4 regions of the Massilia sp. BHUDP2 genome follow, and region 1 is predicted to be linked to each of the others. Evidence: predicted binding sites of a transcription regulator. Region 1 holds the regulator's gene; each other region holds the start of a gene.
What was found. The regulator sigma-54, encoded in region 1, starts transcription at its own class of promoters, with help from an activator protein. The targets are predictions, from matches to a motif close to TGGCANGNAANCTGCTTT.
Positions count from the first base shown of each region.

Region 2: the regulator sigma-54 is predicted to act here: its motif matches at 3,553-3,570, upstream of ACK6C6_RS19100 (PEP-CTERM sorting domain-containing protein).
Region 3: the regulator sigma-54 is predicted to act here: its motif matches at 2,419-2,436, upstream of hmpA (NO-inducible flavohemoprotein).
Region 4: the regulator sigma-54 is predicted to act here: its motif matches at 2,065-2,082, upstream of pepA (flocculation-associated PEP-CTERM protein PepA).

Region 1 is NZ_JBJUVW010000003.1:233,328-238,467, reverse strand. Features, by position in the region: gene lptC (LPS export ABC transporter periplasmic protein LptC) at 1-519, shown strand, start outside; gene lptA (lipopolysaccharide transport periplasmic protein LptA) at 555-1,112, shown strand; gene lptB (LPS export ABC transporter ATP-binding protein) at 1,121-1,900, shown strand; gene ACK6C6_RS17830 (RNA polymerase factor sigma-54) at 1,916-3,391, shown strand; gene hpf (ribosome hibernation-promoting factor, HPF/YfiA family) at 3,450-3,803, shown strand; gene ACK6C6_RS17820 (enoyl-CoA hydratase/isomerase family protein) at 3,946-5,031, shown strand.
Region 2 is NZ_JBJUVW010000003.1:533,465-538,604, reverse strand. Features, by position in the region: gene ACK6C6_RS19120 (hydrolase) at 1-81, shown strand, start outside; gene ACK6C6_RS19115 (amidohydrolase) at 170-2,047, shown strand; gene ACK6C6_RS19110 (YoaK family protein) at 2,054-2,734, shown strand; gene ACK6C6_RS19105 (TMEM175 family protein) at 2,743-3,300, shown strand; gene ACK6C6_RS19100 (PEP-CTERM sorting domain-containing protein) at 3,635-4,762, shown strand; gene ACK6C6_RS19095 (SAM-dependent methyltransferase) at 4,847-5,140, opposite strand, start outside.
Region 3 is NZ_JBJUVW010000001.1:19,489-24,628, forward strand. Features, by position in the region: gene ACK6C6_RS00075 (NADH:flavin oxidoreductase/NADH oxidase) at 1-78, shown strand, start outside; gene ACK6C6_RS00080 (head GIN domain-containing protein) at 206-1,075, shown strand; gene hmpA (NO-inducible flavohemoprotein) at 1,204-2,391, opposite strand; gene ACK6C6_RS00090 (APC family permease) at 2,618-4,078, shown strand; gene ACK6C6_RS00095 (CatA-like O-acetyltransferase) at 4,083-4,730, shown strand; gene ACK6C6_RS00100 (alpha/beta fold hydrolase) at 4,711-5,140, opposite strand, start outside.
Region 4 is NZ_JBJUVW010000003.1:623,584-628,723, reverse strand. Features, by position in the region: gene ACK6C6_RS19560 (GAF domain-containing protein) at 1-221, shown strand, start outside; gene ACK6C6_RS19555 (N-acyl amino acid synthase FeeM domain-containing protein) at 449-1,177, shown strand; gene ACK6C6_RS19550 (class I SAM-dependent methyltransferase) at 1,283-1,954, shown strand; gene pepA (flocculation-associated PEP-CTERM protein PepA) at 2,124-2,954, shown strand; gene ACK6C6_RS19540 (ThiF family adenylyltransferase) at 3,036-3,905, opposite strand; gene ACK6C6_RS19535 (N-acyl amino acid synthase FeeM domain-containing protein) at 3,990-4,655, opposite strand; gene prsT (XrtA/PEP-CTERM system TPR-repeat protein PrsT) at 4,951-5,140, opposite strand, start outside.

The DNA of each region.
Region 1 (5,140 bases):
TGGCTGGTGCAGGTGATGGAGCAGGAGGACGCCGGCGCCCGCCTCGGCGGACCGGGGGACGAGCCGGACTACATCGTCGAGAACTTCTCCTTCGTGCGCATGACGGAAGAGGGCAAGCCGAGCTACGTGGTGTCGGGCAAGCGCCTGGCGCATACGCCGCTGAACGACGTGTCCCAGGTCGAGGCGCCGGTGATGCAGGGCATGACGCCCGGCCGGCCGCGCATGACCATCGTCGCCAACCGCGCCCAGCTCTACCATGAAGAGCACCGCGTCGAACTGCTCGGCAACGTCGACATCCAGCGCCCGGCCACGCCGACCAGCGAAGCGCTGCGCGTGCAGACGCAGGCGCTGACCGTGCTGCCCGACGAAGAAATCCTCAAGACAGACCAAGCGATCGAGATGCAGCTGGGGGCCGCCACCGTGACCGGCACCGGCATGGTGGCCAACAACGCGACCCAGAAGCTGCACCTGGCCAGCCGCGGCCAGATCGTCTATCCGCCACGCGCGCAGCGGCAGTAGGGCCGCGCCGCGTCAACCCAGGACAAAGCAAGAACATGAAAAAAATCATCGCTGCCGTATTCCTCAGCCTGGCCGCCTTCGGCGCCTCGGCGGAGCGTGCCGATTCGCTCAAGCAGGCCGTGATCAACTTCGATTCCCTCGACGTCGACGAGGTCACGCAGACCCGCATCCTGACCGGCAACGTCGTGCTCACGCGCGGCACCCTGGTGCTGAAGTCCGACCGCGCCCTGGTGAAGGAAACGCCGGAGGGCTACATGAGCGTGACCCTGACCGCCAACAACGGCAAGCTGGCGACCTTCCGCCAGAAGCGCGACGGCGGTCCCGACCTGTGGGTCGAGGGCCAGGCCCAGCGCATCGAATACGACGAGCGCGCCGAACTGGTCAAGCTGTTCACCAGCGCCGAGGTGCGCGAGCTGGAGGGCGGCCGCATGACCAACGAGATCAAGGGCCCCTTCATCTCCTACGACAACCGCCGCGAGGTCGCGCAGGTGCGCAACGATCCCACCGGCCAGAGCAAGGTGGGCGGCGGCCGCGGTACCCTGATCATCGCGCCGCGCCGTACCACGGCGCCAGCCGAAGGTGCAAAGCAATGACGGCAGCCATGAGCGCAAGTACGGACGCAGCGGCCACCGCGGTCGAAGGCTGCAGCACCCTGATCGTCAAGGGCCTGCAGAAGAGCTACGGCAAGCGCTTGGTGGTGCGCGACGTGTCGCTGCAGGTCGAGTGCGGCGAAGTGGTGGGCCTGCTCGGCCCCAACGGCGCCGGCAAGACCACCTCCTTCTACATGATCGTCGGCCTGGTGCCCTCGGACGCCGGCACCATCGACATCAACGGCACCGACATCTCGAGCCTGCCGATCCACCGCCGTGCGGTGCTGGGCCTGTCCTACCTGCCGCAGGAAGCCTCGGTGTTCCGCAAGCTGACGGTGGAGGAGAACATCCGCGCCGTGCTGGAACTGCAGCGCGTGGACGGCAAGCCGCTCACCCGCGACCAGATCAACGAGCGCCTCGACACCCTGCTGGCCGAACTGCAGATCGAGAAGCTGCGCGAGAACCCGGCGCTGTCGCTGTCGGGCGGCGAACGGCGCCGCGTCGAGATCGCGCGCGCGCTCGCGACCAACCCGCGCTTCGTGCTGCTCGACGAACCCTTCGCCGGCGTCGATCCGATCGCGGTGATCGAGATCCAGCGCATCGTGCGCTTCCTGAAGGAGCGCAACATCGGCGTCCTGATCACCGATCACAACGTGCGCGAGACGCTCGGCATTTGCGACCGCGCCTACATCATCAACCAGGGGGCGGTGCTGGCCTCGGGCCGCCCTGACGACATCATCGCCAACGAATCCGTACGGCGCGTGTACCTCGGCGAGCACTTCAGGATGTAATCAAGAGCACCAGGCATGAAACAGTCTCTCCAGCTACGCACTTCGCAGCACCTGGCGCTCACGCCGCAGCTGCAGCAGTCGATCCGCCTGCTGCAGCTCTCCACGCTCGAACTGCACCAGGAGATCGAGCAGATCCTGCACGACAACCCGCTGCTCGAACGGCTCGACGATCCGCTCGACCGCTCGGTGCGGCTTCTGGCGGACGGCGCGATCAATACCGCGCCGGCGAATGGCGAAGCGCCGGCGCCCCAGCCGGGGCAGGAAGGGCAGGAGGGCGCGAAGGCCGAGCCCGAGGGCACGGATGGCGAAGACCATGGGGAGCGTGGCGAGGCGGATGCGGATTGGGGCGGTGAAGGCGGCGGCGCGCGCAGCAGCGACGACGAGGACGGCCGTCCGCAGCTGGAAGCCGACGGCATCACGCTGCGCGAACACCTGACGGAACAGATCCGCCTGACCGGCTGCAGCCTGCGCGATCGCGCGCTGGCCGAGCTGGTGATCGATGCGCTCGACGACAACGGCTACCTGGAAGAGCCGCTCGACGACATCCATGCGCGCCTGCCGGCAGAACTCGAGATCGAGATGGACGAGCTGCGCTGCGCGCTGGCGCTGGTGCAGAGCCTGGACCCGGTGGGCGTGGGCGCGCGCAGCGCGGCCGAATGCCTGGCCCTGCAGATCCGCCGCATGCCGGGCGTGCCCCTGGTGACGCGGCGCCTTGCCTTGAAGATCGTCGAAGGCTACCTGACCTGGTTCGCGCAGCGCGAATACACCAAGCTGAAAAAGGCGCTCGACTGCGACGACGAAGACCTGCGCGAGGTGCAGGCCGTGGTCCGCCAATGCAATCCGCACCCGGGCGCCGCCTTCGGCTCGGGCACGTCCGACTACGTGGTGCCGGACGTGATCGTGCGCCGCGCCAAGGACGGCTGGGCCGTCTCGCTGAACCCGGAAGTGATGCCGAAGCTGCGCGTGAACAGCCTGTACGCGAACCTGCTCAAGCAGGGTAGAAGCGAAAGCCAGATGGGCGCGCAATTGCAGGAAGCCAAGTGGCTCATCAAGAACATGCGCCAGCGCTTCGACACGATCCTGCGTGTTGCCGAGGCAATCGTCGAGCGCCAGCGCAACTTTTTCAGCCACGGCGCGGTTGCCATGCGCCCTCTTGTTTTGCGTGAGATAGCTGATACACTAGGCCTACACGAGAGCACGATCTCGCGTGTAACCACGCAGAAATACATGCTGACCCCGCACGGCATGTTCGAGCTGAAGTACTTCTTCGGAAGCCACGTCGCCACCGAAGCGGGGGGAGAAGCCTCCTCGACGGCGATCCGCGCGCTTATTGCGCAATTGACAGGAGCAGAAGACCCTAGGAATCCTCTATCCGACAGCAAGATCGCGGAGATGCTCGGGGAACAAGGTATGGTCATTGCGCGCAGGACGGTTGCCAAATACCGCGAAGCGCTCAAGATTCCGCCCGTCAGCCTCCGCAAATCCCTGTAAAGCACCTGCCCACTCTCACCTTGTGGCGCGGGCAGGGCACCTTCCCAAAGGAGTGTGTATGAACCTCACAATCAGCGGCCACCATCTCGAAGTCACCCCCGCCATCCGTGAATACGTTCAGAATAAGCTCGAGCGCATCACCCGCCATTTCGACCACGTGATCGACACCCACGTGTTCCTCGCCATCGATAACCTCACTGAAAAAGAAAAACGGCAAAAGGCCGAGATCAACCTACAGGTATCGGGCAAAATTCTGCATGTGGCGAGTGCTGCGCAAGATCTGTATGCGGCCATCGACACCTTGATGGACAGGTTGGACAGGCAGGTTCTGAAACACAAATCCATGCTGCAAAATCATAACCACGTGGCGCACAAGCGCCTTCCGGACAACGGAGAAGCCGCTGCCGCGTAACTGATACGGGTAGCCGCAAACACAGCAAGGGCGTCTGAGGGGACGCCCTTTTTGCTTTTGTACAATACCTGTTACTTTTCCACGCTTCCGTTTGTACAAATGTTCTGTAGAATGCATGTCTTTTCGATCACAGAATACCATCATGACCGATACCGTCCTGACCCGCGTTGCCAACCGCACCGGCGTCATCACGCTCGACCGGCCGAAGGCGCTGAACTCCCTCTCGCTCGACATGGTGCGCGCCCTGAGCGCCATCCTGCTGCAATGGAAGGATGACGCAGGCATCGACGCGGTGGTCATCACCAGCAGCAGCGAGAAGGCCTTGTGCGCCGGCGGCGACATCCGCTTCTTCCACGAGATGGGCCACGTCGGCCCCATGGGCGGCAGCGCGCTGCTGGAAGACTTCTTCACCGAAGAATACGCGCTGAACCACCTCATTCATTTCTACCCGAAGCCCTACATCGCCGTGATGGATGGCGTGGTGATGGGCGGCGGCATGGGCATCGCCCAGGGCGGACCTAGCTGCGGCCTGCGCATCGTGACCGACCGCACCAAGATGGCGATGCCCGAGGTGAACATCGGCCTGTTCCCGGACGTGGGCGGCAGCCACTTCCTGTCGCATGCGCCGGGCCAGCTGGGCCAGTACCTGGGCCTGACCGGCCTGACCATCGGCGCGGCCGATGCGCTGTATGTGGGGTTGGCGGACGTGTACGTGCCGGGCGCGGAACTGGCCGGCCTGATGGCGCTGGTCGAGACGACCCCGGGCGCGCAGCTGCCGGCGGCGATCCGCAGCTATGCGGCGCAATTCGCGGGCCAACTGGGGCCGAGCGAACTGCAGGCGCAGCGCGGCGTGATCGATGCGCACTTCGGCGCCGCCAATGTGGCGATGATCATGGCTTCGCTGGGTCGTGACGAGAACCCGTTCGCGCAGAAGGCGCTGAAGGCGATGCGCCAGCGCTCGCCCCTGATGATGTGCGTGACCCACGAACTGCTGCTGCGCGGCGCCTCGCTGGACGTGGCGGACTGCCTGCGCATGGAGCGCAACCTGGTGCGCCGCAATTTCGAGCACGGCGAAGTGCTGGAAGGCGTGCGGGCGCTGGTGATCGACAAGGACAACCAGCCGAAGTGGAATCCGCCGACGCTGGAGGAGGTGAAGCCCGAGATGGTGGCGCGCTTCTTCGAGCCGGTGTGGCCTGATTACGCACACCCGCTGCGCCACCTGTCCTGACGTTTCTCGTAGGGTGGACGGCTTCGCCGTCCGCGCGTTCAAACAGCCCTTGCGCTGCGACGTCGCATCAATTTATCCCGGAGTTGAACGCGCGGTCGGCAGAGCCGAC
Region 2 (5,140 bases), 300 kb from region 1:
TACACCATGGTCCACAAGGCCCCGGCCCGCAACCAGGGACAGAACGAAGTACTGGCCCCGGTCCCGGCGCCGGTCCGCTAAGCAGCAAGCGAGTAAGGTCCGCCGCGGCGGCGGACCACGATCCATCACGCGGGGCGGCAAGCGTCCGGCACATCAGGGAGTCAGCATCATGCAAGCACAAACCACCCAGGCCGCAGCGCCGCTCATCCTCGTCAACGGCAAGTTCGCCACCCTCGACCGCAAGAACCCACAAGCCAGCGCCGTCGCCATCCAGGACGGCCGTTTCCTGGCCGTCGGCGACCGCGAGCACGTGATGCGCCACCACCAGGCCGGCAGCCAGGTCATCGACCTGAACGGCCGCACCGTGATCCCGGGCCTGAACGACTCGCACCTGCACCTGATCCGCGGTGGCCTGAACTACAACCTCGAGCTGCGCTGGGAAGGCGTGCCCTCGCTCGCCGACGCGCTGCGCATGCTGAAGGAGCAAGCCCTGCGCACCCCGAATCCGCAATGGGTGCGCGTGGTGGGCGGCTGGAACGAATTCCAGTTCGCCGAGAAGCGCATGCCGACCCTGGAAGAGATCAACGCCGCCGCGCCGGATACCCCGGTGTTCATCCTGCACCTGTACGACCGCGCACTGCTCAACCGCGCCGCGCTGCGCGCCGTCGGCTACACGAAAGACACGCCGAACCCGCCGGGCGGCGAGATCCAGCGCGACGCTGCCGGCAACCCGACCGGCATGCTGATCGCCCGTCCCAATGCGATGATCCTGTACGCCACCCTGGCCAAGGGCCCGACGCTGCCCTACGACCTGCAAGTGAATTCCACGCGCCAGTTCATGCGCGAGCTGAACCGCCTCGGCATCACCAGCGCCATCGACGCCGGCGGCGGCTTCCAGAACTACCCCGAAGACTACAACGTCATCGAGGAGCTCGATCGCGCCGAACAGCTCACCATCCGCATCGCCTACAACCTGTTCACCCAGAACAAGGGCAAGGAGCTGGAAGACTTCCAGCGCTGGACCGGCATGGTGACGCCGGGGCAGGGCAGCGACTACTACCGCCACAACGGCGCCGGCGAGATGCTGGTGTTCTCGGCCGCCGACTTCGAGGACTTCCTGGAGCCGCGCCCCGAGCTGGCCGAAGGCATGGAAGATGAGCTGGAAAAGGTGGTGCGCCATCTGGTGACCGAGCGCTGGCCCTTCCGCCTGCACGCCACCTACGACGAATCGATCACCCGCATGCTCAATGTCTTCGAGAAGATCAACCGCGAGATTCCCTTCAACGGCCTGCACTGGATGTTCGACCACTGCGAGACCATCAGCGAAGCCAACATCGAGCGCGTGAAAGCGCTAGGCGGCGGCATCGCGATCCAGCACCGCATGGCCTTCCAGGGCGAGTATTTCGTCGACCGCTACGGCGCCGAAGCGGCGAAAGCCACGCCGCCGGTGAAGCGCATGCTGGAGATGGGCGTGCCGGTCGGCGCCGGCACCGACGCCACCCGCGTGGCCAGCTACAACCCGTGGACCGCCCTGTACTGGCTGGTCACCGGACGCACCGTGGGCGGCCTGCCGCTGTACGGCGAGAACGGCCTGCTGGACCGCGCGGTCGCGCTCGAACTGTGGACCTCGGGCAGCGCCTGGTTCTCGAACGAGCAGGGCCGCAAGGGCCGGATCCAGGAGGGCATGCTGGCCGACCTGGTGGCCTTATCAAGCGATTTCTTCAGCGTCGATGCGGAAGACATCAAGGCGATCGAATCGGTGCTGACCGTGGTCGGCGGCAAGGTGGTGTACGGCGCGGCCGAGTTCAGCGACCTGGGCCCGGCGCCGATCCCGGTGCTGCCGGAATGGTCGCCGGTCTCGAGGGTGCCGGGCCACTGGCGCAAGGCCGCGCCGCAGCAGCAGTCGCACATGGCCTTGCCTCACCAGTGCAGCGGCCCGTGCGGCGTGCACGCCCACAGCCATGACAAGGCCCGCAAGTCGAACGTGCCGGTCTCGGATTTCGGCGGCTTCTGGGGCGCCTTCGGCTGCAGCTGCTTCGCTTTCTGAGGACGAATGATGACGCCACAATTCCAGCGTTTTCAGGGCATCGGCATGGGCTTCATGGCCGGCTATGTCGACACCCTCGGCTTCGTCGCCCTGTTCGGCCTGTTCACGGCCCACGTCACCGGCAACTTCGTGCTGATCGCGGTATCGCTGGCCGACCCGACCCAGACGCCTTCGCTGCTCAAGCTGCTGGCCTTCCCGGCCTTCATCCTGGGCGTGGCGGCAAGCCGGCTGCTGGTGGTGCGCTGCGAGCGGCGCGCCACCTCCGCCGTCAAGCCGTCCTATTCTCTGCAACTGGTGCTGCTGCTTGGCTTCATGGTGTGCGGCATGCTGGCCGAGCCGGTGGGAAAAAGCGTCGGCGCGCTGGCGATGGCGGCCGGCCTGCTGGGCGCCGCGGCGATGGGCGCCCACAGCGCGGCCAGCAAGCTGCTGCTGACCCACCTGGCCCCGACCTCGATGATGACCGGGAACGTCACCCAGCTCGTGATCGACACGGTCGACCGCCTGCGCGGCGCCGCCGACGACGCGACGAAGGCGCGCTGCGCCAAGTTCTTCTGGCCGGTGCTGTCCTTCGCGCTGGGCTGCGCCGCCGCCGCCTTCGCCTACCGCGCCTTCGGCTTCGTGGCGCTGATCGTGCCTAACGCGATCCTGTGCCTGCACCTGCTGCAGCCGGAGCCGCAGGCGTCATGAGCACGGTGCTGCGCAAGAACAGGCTGGAAGCCTTCAGCGACGGCGTGATCGCGATCATCATCACGATCATGGTGCTGGAGCTGAAGCCGCCGCAGGGCACGTCCATCGCCGACCTGGCGGAGGTGCTGCCTGGCTGGCTGCGCTATGCGCTCAGCTTCGTCTACGTCGGCATCTACTGGGTCAACCACCATGCGCTGTTTGAGCGGGTCAGGAAGGTCGACGGCGCCGGCCTGTGGGCCAACCTGCACCTGCTGTTCTGGATGTCCCTGATTCCCTACGTGACGGCGTGGGCCGGCGAGCATCCGATGGCGGAGGTGCCGGTGGCCTTGTACGGCGTGGTGCTGCTGCTGTGCTCGGTCTCTTTCATGCTGCTGTCGTGGCGCCTGGATGTGGATGCGGACGCCGGCCACGTGCACTCCTGGGGCAGCCGCAAGAACCGTTTGTCGATCGGGCTGTACGCGCTGGCGATCGGGCTGTCGTTCTGGTATGCGCCACTCGGTGCGGTGATCCATGTGTTGCTGGCGCTGCTGTGGCTGATGCCGGAGGCTTGCCGTCCACGACGCTAGCATGCGTGTCGCTACTGCGATCAGCTACGACACTCGTCCCACAAAGACCATCGTGCGCATTGCACTATCATCAAATTTGATATTTTTACATTTTTCTTTGACTGGTTTAATACAATTCAACGGCACAGTGATTTTAAAATTTAACAAAATTCCCACACAACACTAAATTTTCTGTCGAGAATATTTACACTACACACTTTTAAATTCCTTCAAAAAAGATCTATCTCTTTCCGATCAAGGACTTGTAAATACTGGCATGCAGCTTGCGTTACCTAAACGCGAGAGACGAATCATTACATCTCGAATCGTTTATATCCCAAAACCAGGAGCCATCATGTCCAATACTTTATTTCGCGCTATCCTGCTGGCCGCTGCCGTGCTGCCAGCCGCCGCCCATGCATCGCTGATCACCAAGGCTTCCGAGGAAGACGTCAAATTCAAGGCGACAAACAGCCAGAAGGATTCGACCGCGAATGGACAGGCAACCACCGTACAAAATGTCACGATGGCCACTACCGAGATCCAGAAATTCGACAAGAACCTGGGCGTGCTGACCGGCGCTACCGTCAACCTGAAATCGGCTTACACGCAGTCCACCAATGTCACGGTCCAGGCAACCGGCGACGGCAACAACAAGGATGGTGCGTACATCGCCAGCGGCACTGGCAGCAGCGCAATCAAGATGGTGATACCGACCAGCCGTGAGGGTGGTGCTGCAAGCCAGTCGAATATCGCTGACAGCTGCGGCGGCACCAAGCCCAAGTCCGCCTGCAGCGATGGCGCCACGACGAAGACCGTCAATGACAATGTCGACCTCGGCGCGACCAACCTGAACGCCTATGTCGGCGCCGGCAAGTTCAACGTCGATCACGTCGCCGTCAGCAACTCGGCAAGCCTCACTGCCAATAACTTCAATGGTGTCGCTACCACGGAATCCCAGATCTCCTGGGAGGGCTGGCTGAACGCCCAATACAGCTACCTGATGCATGCCGCCAGTTCCTTCAGCCTGGATTCGAACTTGAACGAGCTGACCCTGGATTTCGGCGACCTGTTCATCGGCGATGTCTTCGGCGTCAAGGATTTCGGCATCTCGAACCGGGCCGGCGATCGCGTGGGCTTGAAACTGACCGGCATTGCTGCTTCGGGCGACACCGCCATGTTCTCGCCGGGACTGGCCCTGTTCGATAACCTGGGCCAGGGCGCAACCAACGGCTACCAAGCTTCCTTCCTCGGCACCACGGCTGGCGCCTACGGTGCGACCTACCAGCTGACGCTGGCCGACGTGGGACTGGCGACCTACGCGTCGGACTCGCTGTTCGACAACTATGGCCTGACGCTGAAACTGAAGGCAAACCTGCTGGCACGCGAAGTTCCCGCTAATGACGTGCCGGAACCTGGCTCGCTGCTGCTGCTGGGCCTGGGTGCTGCGCTTGCCGGCGTCGCACGCCGCCGCAAGGCTTGATCAGCGCGCACTTGCAAGACGTGCGCATGCCGGGAGCAGATCTGCATCACGCTCCCGCACCAGCTGCTGCCAACCGGAAGACGTTCAGCGTGGATAAATGAAACCGGTACGGATATCCATCGGCAGCAGCCGGCCGCCTTCGCGCACCATCAGGCGCTGGGGCGGTTCCTCGCCGGCCAGTACCCGCCGCGTGACGGGCAGTCCTTCGGCCTTGCGCACCAGTTCGTCGCTGCGCTCGTACACATTCGGACAGCCGGTGGCCTTGATGAGCGCCTGCACGACGGGCACCTTCCACAGGTCGACCCCGGCGGCATTGAACTGGCAGACCAGGTAGCCCGCGGCGCCGCCATGGCTGTGCACCAGCAGGCCGGGCAAGCC
Region 3 (5,140 bases), on a different contig from region 1:
GTGTTCGCGCCGCCCCAGTACTGGCGCTCGCAGCCGCGTGAATACAAGGAACTGTTCGGCAGCATGCGCGTGGGCTGACGCGGGCGGCTGGCGGCGCGCAGCCGCAGCTCAGCTATCGTTTCTTGCAGCCTGTCGCACGGGGCAGGCGGGCAGGCGAGGTGATTGTTAAAGTCGCACCAGTTAACAACCACAGAGGATTTTCGCCATGCGTCTCATCGCCCTTGCCACCATCGCCGCGGCTGTCGCTTCCCTGAGCGGCTGCGCCATCATCGTGTCGCCGAACGACGGCGACGTGCGCATGCGCACGGTGTTCAGCGACAACGCGGTCGAGGGCGACGGCATCGCCGCGCGCGACCAGCGCCAGGTCGCGGCGCACGGCGTGCTGGAAGTGAGCGGGTCGATGCAGGTCGAGGTGCGGGTCGGCCAGGCGCCTTCGCTGCTGGTCGAAGCCGACGGCAACCTGCTGCCCTATATCCGCACCGAGGCGCAGGGCAATACCCTGAAGATCTCCAACGAGCGCCAGCTGCGCAGCAGGACGCCGGTGCGCATCGTCTACACCACGCTGCGCCTGACCGAGGTGCGTGCCGGCGGTTCCGGCCAGGTCGTCGTGCGCGACCTGAACGGCGCGCCGCTGGAGGTGCGCAAGAGCGGTTCCGGGACGGTAGCCCTGTCCGGCAAGGTCGACAGCCTGCATGCGCGCGTGAGCGGCTCGGGCGTCCTCGATGCGGGCCAACTGCGCAGCGCCAGCGCCGACCTGAGCCTGGCGGGTTCGGGTCGCATGAACGTCGGCGAGATCCGCGGCGACTACGTGCGCGCCAGCGTGGCCGGTTCGGGCGTGCTGCAGGCCGGCGGCGCGGTGCGTTCGCTGAATGCCCGTGTCGCAGGCTCGGGCAACGTGGACCTGGCCGCGCTGTCGACGCAGGACGCCGACCTGGCGGCCGACGGTTCGGGCGGGATTCGCGCCACCGTCAAGCAGTCGCTGGTGGCGCATGGCGGCGGCTCGGGCGGGATCCGGGTGTATGGGCATCCGGCGCAGCGCAGTGTCACGGGTCGTAACGTGCATCTGCTTGATTAATATTTGTAGGGTGGGCGGCTCTGCCGCCCACGCGGTGATACGTGCAACCGGATCTATCGCGGCCGTGCTGGCGGCAGTTGAACGCGTGGGCGGGAGACCCGCCCACCCTACGTAAAGCAAGGCCTCGCTTAGAGCAAATTATCGAGCAGGTCCGGCCCGAACACCTCGCGGTGCAAGCGGCTCGCCGGCGCGCCTGCCGCCAGCAGGGCATTCCACTGCGCCTGCATGAAGGGCAGCGGGCCGCACATGTAGACATCGGTCTCGCCGCGCGGCCACGAGGGCAGGCGCGCCAGTTCCATCTTGCCCTTGAGGGCGGCGCTTGCCTCTTCCTCTTCGTAGAAGGTCACTACGTGCAGGTGCGGCATGCGCGCCTTGGCGGCGGCGATGTCCGCCTGGTGCGGGTGGTGCGCCGCGTTGCGTGCGGCGTGGGCGAAGATCACGCGGCGCTCCGGGTTCACGGTCGCGATGCGGTTCAGCGCCGCGATCATCGGCGTGATGCCGACGCCGGCCGAGAGCAGCACCACGGGTTCGTTCGATTCGGTATCCGGCAGGAAGTCGCCGAAGGGGTGGATCACGTGCAGCACGTCGCCCACGTTCACGTTGTCGTGCAGCCAGGTCGACACTTCACCTCTTGGTGCGGCGCCGCCATCCTCGCGCTTGACCGAGATGCGCAGGCTGTCCTTGCCCGGCGCGTCCGACAGGCTGTACTGGCGCAGCTGGCGGCGGCCGTCGCTGAAATCGACCGCCACGCTCAGGTACTGGCCGGCCTTGAAGGGCGGCAGGGCGCCGCCGTCCGCCGGGACGAAGCGGATCGACACCACGTTGTCGCTCTCGCGCACCACTTCCGTTACGCGCATCGCGCGCGTCTCGCCCGGCTGCACGCCGGCTTCCTCGTACATCTTCGCTTCCGCATCGATCAACAGGCGCGCCAGCGAGGTGTAGGCCTCTTCCCAGGCCTTGAGCAGCGGCTCGGTGGCGGCATCGCCCAGCACGGTCTTGATGGCGCCGAGCAGGTGGTGGCCGACGATCGGGTAATGGTCGGCACGGATGCCAACCGCGGCGTGCTTGTGCACGATGCGGCTCACCACCGGGCCGAGCGCCGCGGCGTTGCCGATGTTGGCGGCGTAGGCGAACACCGCCGAGGCCAGCGATTGCTGCTGCACGCCGCTGGCCTGGTTGCCCATGTTGAACAGGTTCTTCAGCTCCGGATGGGCCTCGAACATGCTGCGGTAGAAGGTGGTGGTGATGGCCAGGCCGTGGTCGCGCAGGACGGGGACGGAAGCGTCGATGTACGGACGGGAAGCGCTCGAGATCATGATGTGTTCCTTGATAGATGTATCAGTTATGCATGTTTAAGGCCAAAAAATTGCCCCGGACGCGATGGGCAATCGGTGCGGACGGGAGCATTCTAGCAAAAGATGCTGAGTAAATGCATCTTTGAGCAAACAATTTTATTGCGAGAACACAAAACCCATATAATCGCTGCTTTTAGATGAGCGCTTGACCGGAGCGCCGCCGAAGCTTCCACACAAAGGACACGCCGTGAATCTGACCCTTGGCCAAAAGCTGATCCGCACCAAAACAGCCGAACGTCAGCATGACGAAGAGAGCAGCGGCGGCGGCCTCCAGCGATCGCTCGGCCTGTTCCCGCTGACCATGATCGGCGTCGGCGCCACCATCGGCACCGGCATCTTCTTCACGATGGTCGAGGCGGTGCCGAAGGCCGGTCCGGCCGTGATCCTGTCCTTTCTGCTCGCCGCCGTCACCGCCGGCCTGACCGCGCTGTGCTACGCCGAACTGGCCGGCCGCGTGCCCGCCGCCGGTTCCTCGTATTCCTTCGCCTATGCCACCGTGGGCGAGTTCGCCGCCTTCATCGTGGCGGCCTGCCTGCTGCTTGAATACGGCCTGGCGGGAAGCGCGGTGGCGATCGGCTGGTCGGATTACCTGAACAACTTCCTGTCGAATGCCTTCGGATGGGAGATCCCGGCCCACCTGCGCTCGCCGATGTTCGTGTCCGACCACCACAACGTCCACTTCAGCCCGGGCAACTTCAACCTGCCGCCGATGATCCTGGTGGCGATGTGCTGCATTTTGCTGATCCGCGGCACCAAGGAATCGGCGACCACCAATTCCATCATGGTGCTGGTCAAGCTGGCCATCCTGATCTTCTTCGCCGTGATCGCCTTCACCGGTTTCGATTCCGCCAACTTCACGCCTTTCTTCAGCCCCGACCCCGACAGCGGCTTCGTGGGCATGGCCGGCGTGACCGCGGCCGCCGGCACCGTGTTCTTCTCCTTCATCGGCCTGGACACCATCGCCACCGCCGGCGAGGAAGTGAACAACCCGCGCCGCAACGTGCCGATCGGGATCCTGTCCGCGCTCCTGATCGTGACCGTGTTCTACCTGCTGGTGGCGGTGGCCGCGATGGGCGCCCAGCCCGCCCGCATGTTCGCAGGCCAGGAAGCCGGCCTGTCGGTGATCTTGCAGAACGTCACCGGCCAGGCCTGGCCGGCGCTGGTGCTGTCGGCCGGCGCCGTGGTGTCGGTGTTCTCGGTAACCCTGGTGACGATCTACGGCCAGACCCGCATCCTGTATGCGATCAGCCGCGACGGCCTGATCCCGAAGACCTTCCAGAAGGTGAACAAGCGCACCCTGGCCCCGACCGCCAACACCATCATCGTCTGCTTGGTGGTGGGCGCGGTAGCCGGCCTGGTCGACGCCACCTTCCTGTGGGACATGGTGAGCATGGGCACCCTGACCGCCTTCATCGTGGTGTCGATCGCCGTGCCGGTGATCCGCGCCAAGCAGGGCCCCGGCGAGCCGGGCCATTTCCGCGTGCCCTTTGGTCCCTACGTGATCCCGGGCCTGTCGGTATGCGCCTGCCTGTACATCATGAAGGACCTGTCGCCGGCCACCTTCCGCGTGTTCTTCATCTGGATGGGCGTGGCCGTGGCCACCTACTTCCTGTACAGCGTGCGCCACAGCCGCCTGAACAAGGGGTAGAAAAATGGAGGCGTTCGAACGGCGGCGCGACCGCTTCGCGCTGTTCAATGCGATGGACAGCGCCGCGGTCAACATCTGCTTCCCGCTCGAGCTGCCGGATTTCCGGCCCTGGTGCAAGGAACAGGGCCTGGCCCCCTTCCACGTGCTGCTGTGCGCGGTGCTGCGCGCAGTGCTCAAGGTGGAGAACTTCCGCTACCGCCTGCTGGACGGCGAGGTATTCCGGATCGAGCGCCTGCGGCCGTCCTTCACCGTGATCAACCAGCACCAGGACCTGAATTTCGCCCTGTTCGATTGGAGCGACGACCTGCGCGAATTCGTGGCGCGCGGCATTGCGGCGCGCGAACAAGCCTCGGCGATGACGGAACTGAACGAAGCCTACCGCAGCCTCGGCCCGCGCGAAGCAAAGGAGCAGGTCTTCATCACCTGCATTCCCTGGCTGGCCTTCACCTCCATCCAGCACCCCAGCGCCTCGCTGGCGCATCCGGACATTCCCTCGCTCGCCTGGGGCAAGTTCCGCGACGCGCCGGGCGGCCGCCTGGAGCTGCCGTTCTCGGTGCAGGCCCACCACGGATTCGTCGACGGCTTTCACATCCACCAGCTTGCGCAGCAGATTGCCGGCGAGCTGGAGGCGATCATTTCGCCAGCGGCTTGACGACCTCGAGCAGGCTGACGAGAAGCTTGCCCGGCTCTTCCCACGGAACCATGTGGGCCGAGCGCTCGAACCAGACGATGCGCTTGTGGGGGGCGTCCACCTTGTTCATCCAATCGATCGTCGGCGCGGCCGGCGTCGTGTAGTCGTGCCGGCCCAGGAACATCACGACCGGGATCGGGAAACGCTTCACGCTTGAGAAATCGACTTCGAGGAATTCCGGCAGAACCCGGCCCAAGGTCAGCATGCTGCCCTTGTCGATGTCCTTCACCTGCGCCGGCGTGTATTCCGGCGAGAGCAGCGGGCCGCGGTGGAAGTAGCCGGACTCGCTGCGGAAGGCGGACAGGCCGCCGTAGTGCTGCGGCCATTTGCGGGCGACGACGATGCGCTCGCGCGTGATCGGCCGGTCGCCG
Region 4 (5,140 bases), 390 kb from region 1:
GCTTCGCCCAGCTGGCGCTGCTGCAGGAAACGGAAGGGGAGCCGCCGGAAACGGCAAGGCTGGCTTACCGTAACCCTGAACAGGTCGCGAAGATACTGGCGCGTTCGTTCTTTCGCGAAATGCACCGGGCGGGCTTTGGCTCGGCCCAGATTCTGTCTGCGGCTTCCGAGCTGATCGGCCAGCTGAATCACGACATCCAGCAAGAGCAGCAGGGGCACTGAGCCCACGGCCTTACTGCGGCGGCGTGATCAATTCCCAACGGTACAGAACCCAGATTTGGGCCATCTCCTGTCGCCCCAAGCATGGGGGTGGAGAAGGCGCATTCTGTTCGATATGATGTAGATAAAATTCTTTAGAACAATTTGTTGCTAAATTAGAATTTCGAGTGCTATGATATGAGGCAGTCCCGACTGCGGCATGACGCGTCCATTCCGCCAGGAGAGTACACATGTTCGACACCCTAACGACAGAACCCGTCAGCCCTGCACCGGCTGACGACGGGACAGATGCGTACTCGCCCAGCATTGTCGACGTCACCATCAACGAGAGCGTGTTCGGCATCCGTGCCGCCGACGTCGACGAGCAGCGCAGTTCCGCCAGCATGCTCATCAGCAAGATGTATGCGTGGCGCGGCTATAGCGGCAACCACCATATCGGCGAGGACCCCAACCGGATTACCCTGACGGCGTCGAACAAGAATGGGGTCATCGGTACGCTGAGCCTCAACCTCGATTCGGACGTCGGCCTGCTCGCCGACCAGGTATTCCAGGATCATATCGATCCCTATCGCGCCCAGGGCAAGGTGTGCGAGATCATCAAGCTCGCCTTCGATCCGGCGATCAAATCCAAGGCGGTGCTGGCCTCCCTGTTCCATGTGGCCTTCATCTATGCCAGGGATTTGCACCAGTGCAGCGACATCTTCATCGAAGTGAATCCGCGCCACCGCCGCTTCTATGAAGTCATGCTCGACTTCCGGGTCGAATGCGAATCGCGGCCGAATCCGCGCGTCGACGCGCCGGCCGTGCTGTTGCGCGGGCATATCGCCCGCGGCACCCAGCGTATTGCCGAGGTGGCGGGGAAGGGCGACCACGCGCTTGGCGACCGCTCCCTGTTTCCCTACTTTTTCTCGCCCCGCGAAGAGGCCGGTATCATTGCGCGCTTGAAACGCATTGGCTGATTCCTGCCCCAAAATTCTTCCTGGCAGTCATCTGCAGCTTGCTCCTGGCTGCAGAAGCTCCTATATTCACTTTCTTCTTTTCACCATTTACAGCAAGGAACGCCCATGACGAGCGGTAAAACCCGCGATGAAATCGCCGAAGCCTACTCATCCGAGCCGTGGTGGTATGACATCCGCGGCTTCTTCATCCTCACGTTCGCCTATAACAGCACGATCGGCACCCAGATGCGTTTCTTCGGCCCCAATTTCGGCCCGGATCACCTGGAGGTCGCCTGCGGCACCGGAACCCTGCTGGAAATGATCCTCAACTGGCGCCGCCGCCGCAAGCTGCCCAAGGTGAACGTGGTCGGCATCGACTACGCGCCTTCGATGCTGGCCGGCGCCAAGAAGCGCTTCGCCAAGGATCCCCAGGTGAAGGTGCAGCATGCCGACGCCGCCGACCTGCCTTTCCCGAGCAATCACTTCGATACGGCCAACATCGCCAACTCGATCCATTGCTTCCCGACCGTCGACGGGGCGTTGCGCGACATTCTGCGCGTGCTCAAGCCGGGCGGAACGCTGGCGGCCAATGTGCTGCTGTATCCGAGCGGTTTCGCACCGCTGCGCTGGGCAGCCCAGAAGATCAACGACTGGGGTATCAAGAAAGGCATCCTGTACAGCCCGTTCCGCGAACAGGACATCCGGCAGAAGATGCTGGACGCCGGCTACGAAATCGCTTCAGAATTTAAATCTGGAAACACTTGGAACGTGGTTGCAAGAAAACCTTCGATCCGATAATTGCACTAAATAAATTTAACAAAGTAAATGTGTCGGTTTACTTTACACGTGCAGATAACTCAAGCATTGATAAAAACTTAAGTCATTGATTTTAAGGAGAATTTGAGAGCTGGCACGGTGTTTGCTCTATATGCTTGCGTAAGTTCCGAATTCATCCAGGAGATCATAAATGAAAGCAATGTTTTCGAAGAGCATTCTGGCCGGCGCAATCGCCGTAACTTCCCTGTTCGCAGGTAGCGCACAGGCACAAGCAGTTTATCCGGATTTCACCGTGCAGAAGCCGGGTACTACTGATGCCGCTGGTCAGTTCACCGCTGACAAAATTGTGTCGAACTATATCGAACGCATCACGTTCTCTGAGCGTGGCGCCGATGGTTCGGGTACCTTCACCGTCAATCTGTTCTTCGACCTCGAAGGCTTCGCCAAGAACGATGGCGCTACTGCCCTCGACAATACCGGCCTGAACTCGAACTACGATGTCTACGGTTTCTACACCGCAACCGGCACCTATACCCCAGACGGCGTCAACACCGTGTTCACCTTCCTGCCAGGCACTGGCTCGAGCCTGTCGGTCTGGCTGGATCGTAACAACGACACCGTGTCGTCGGTCGCGAAAGGCGTCCTGCCAACCGACTACATCAACCGTGGCGATGACCTGCTGCTGGCAACCGGCACCGGCATTGAAGGCGAGGGCAACCTGACCCCAACCAGCTTCAACTGCCGCCGTGGCCTGGAGTGCGGTGCCTTCGGCTCGGTCACCAGCTTCGAGCTGACCGCCGATGGTCGCGCGTTCTTCATCGATCCGAAGCCGTTCTACAACATCTCGCTGCAGCGCGGTCAGTTGAACAACTTCCCGGTGACTGGTACCCAGACCATTAACGGTTCGATGGACATCACCTTCGAAGAAGGCGCACGTGTACCTGAGCCAGCATCGCTGGGTCTGCTGGGTCTCGGCCTGCTGGGCCTGGGCGCCGCACGTCGCCGCAAGCAAGCCAAGTAATCTTGTCCGGGGCCTGGTTCGCCAGGTTCGGCAAAAAAAATCCACTGCCTCGGCAGTGGATTTTTTTTGGCTCAAACAAATTCAGCGCATCTTGCTGGCGAACTGGCGCTTGCCGATCGCAATCGCTAGCCTCTGGATCGGATGGCTGCTGCCGCCCGGGCGCCAGGTCTGCTTGAGCTTGTTGCGGTAGGCGTCGAACTGCATGCCATAGGGCGCCGCCAGCACCTTGCCGCGACCGAGCAGGATCTTCAGCGCTTCGGTCCCGACGATGCCTGCACACAACTGGCAGGCCATGAAGGTCGACGGGCCGCGCTGCTCGTCGAAATTCACCGCTTCCGGCATCACGAGGTAGGGCCGGTGCAGCCCGGCCGGCGCCAGGCCGATGGCGAAACGGATCGCCTTGTCGATGTCCGGCAAGTCACCCCACTGGAAATACTCTTCGAAAGTCATTCCGCCCGGCATGAAGTTCAGCAGGGCGGCTCCCATGCCCAGCGGCGCCGCGGTGGTGGCCGGCACGCCCAGCTCTGCGCACCTTGCAAAGGTCTGGCGGCGTGCATCGAAGGCGAAGAAATCCAGGCCGTCGACATACAGGTCGGCATCTCCCAGGAAATCGTCGAGATTGCCGGCATCGACGCCGTCCGGAAATACGCGGATCTCGACTTCGGGATTGATGTCGCGCGCCATGCGCTCCAGGACTTCTGCTTTCGGCTGGCCCAGCGTGGACATCATCGCGCCCACCTGGCGGTTGAAATTCGGGATATCGAAGCGGTCGAAATCGGCGATATTGAATCTGGAAATACCGAGGCGCGTCAATGTCAGCAGGTGGACCCCGCCGACACCGCCGATACCGGCAATCGCCACACGCTTGTTGCGCAACCGTTGTTGTTCTTCCGGAGTGATCCAGCCAATATTGCGCGCAAAAGCCTGCTCGTAGCGAAACGGATTTTTCATCATGGATGGGAATAGTTGACGTAAAGCGCCGCTGCCGCGCATGCGCGTCATCGGCCTTATCGATACAGGTACCGCTATATTGCGCTATGAGGAAATGTGGTGCTCATCCATGCGCAACAGGCGGTTGATAATACCGCGTTCCTCGCGGGGGGAAAAGAAATACGGGTAGAGCGAGCGCTCCGCGCTGCCGGCGGGGGTATCGAAGGTTCCGCCCAGGCGCTCGACCTGTTCGCTCACGTAATCGAGGCTCAGGTGCATCAGGTAAGCCGGGGCATTCACGCGCGGATTGATTTTCAATTCCCCTTGCTGGCGGAAACCGAGCATGCGCTCGTAGAAGCGGCGATGGCGCGGATTGATTTCGATGACGACGTCGGTGCAGTCGTACAGGTCGCGCGCGTAAATGAGTGCCAGATGAAATACGTTGGCCAGGGGAACTCGGGAGCGTTCCGAGAGGTCAAACGCCAGCTTGGTGCATTCACACAGCCGTGCGCCACGCGCCCGATGCTCGTCAAGAATGTCCTTGAACAACTCGTCGGCCATCAGGCCGAGTTCCGAATCGATGCCGATGGTCACCGTGCCCACGACCTCACCCTTGTCGGTGGCGGTCAGCGTCACGCGATTATGCTCATCGAGGACATGGCGCGAACCGGTATACCCGCGACGGGCATACATGCGTTTCACAAGCATGCTGGCCGAATTTCGGCCCTCAGCAGTATCCGGTAGACGAATTCCGTACGAATCGTCGTTCACGATAAAACATCCTCGAAAGTAGAGGCTGCCATAGTATCGCGACTGACATATATCGCGCGTTCGCTAGGGAAGCAGCCAATGAAACCTGGGCCGATGAGGAACAGGACAGCGCCATCCCATGCCGAATGCCGGCATGCGATGGTTCAGGAAAGCCCGAGATGGTTGGCGTGCCACGTCCTTGCATCGAGGCGTGGCTTATGTGGAGTCTGCCCCGGTTTCCGTCGATCGGGGCGATTCCGCCGCACCAGCGGCGCAGCGGAACCGAAACCAGTTTGATATCAATATATTATCAAACTTACAGGGCCTTGAGCAATGCGCGCGCGGCATCAATTTCACTGAAAGGCGCATTCTGGGCGAGCGCCTTGTCGATTTCCTTGCGTGCTCCCTGCTTGTCGCCCGATTTATGCAGGGCGACCGCCAGGTGATAACGGATTTCCGGTGCATTCGGCGCTTTCTCGACAGCCTTCTGCAGCAGCGGCAGGGCA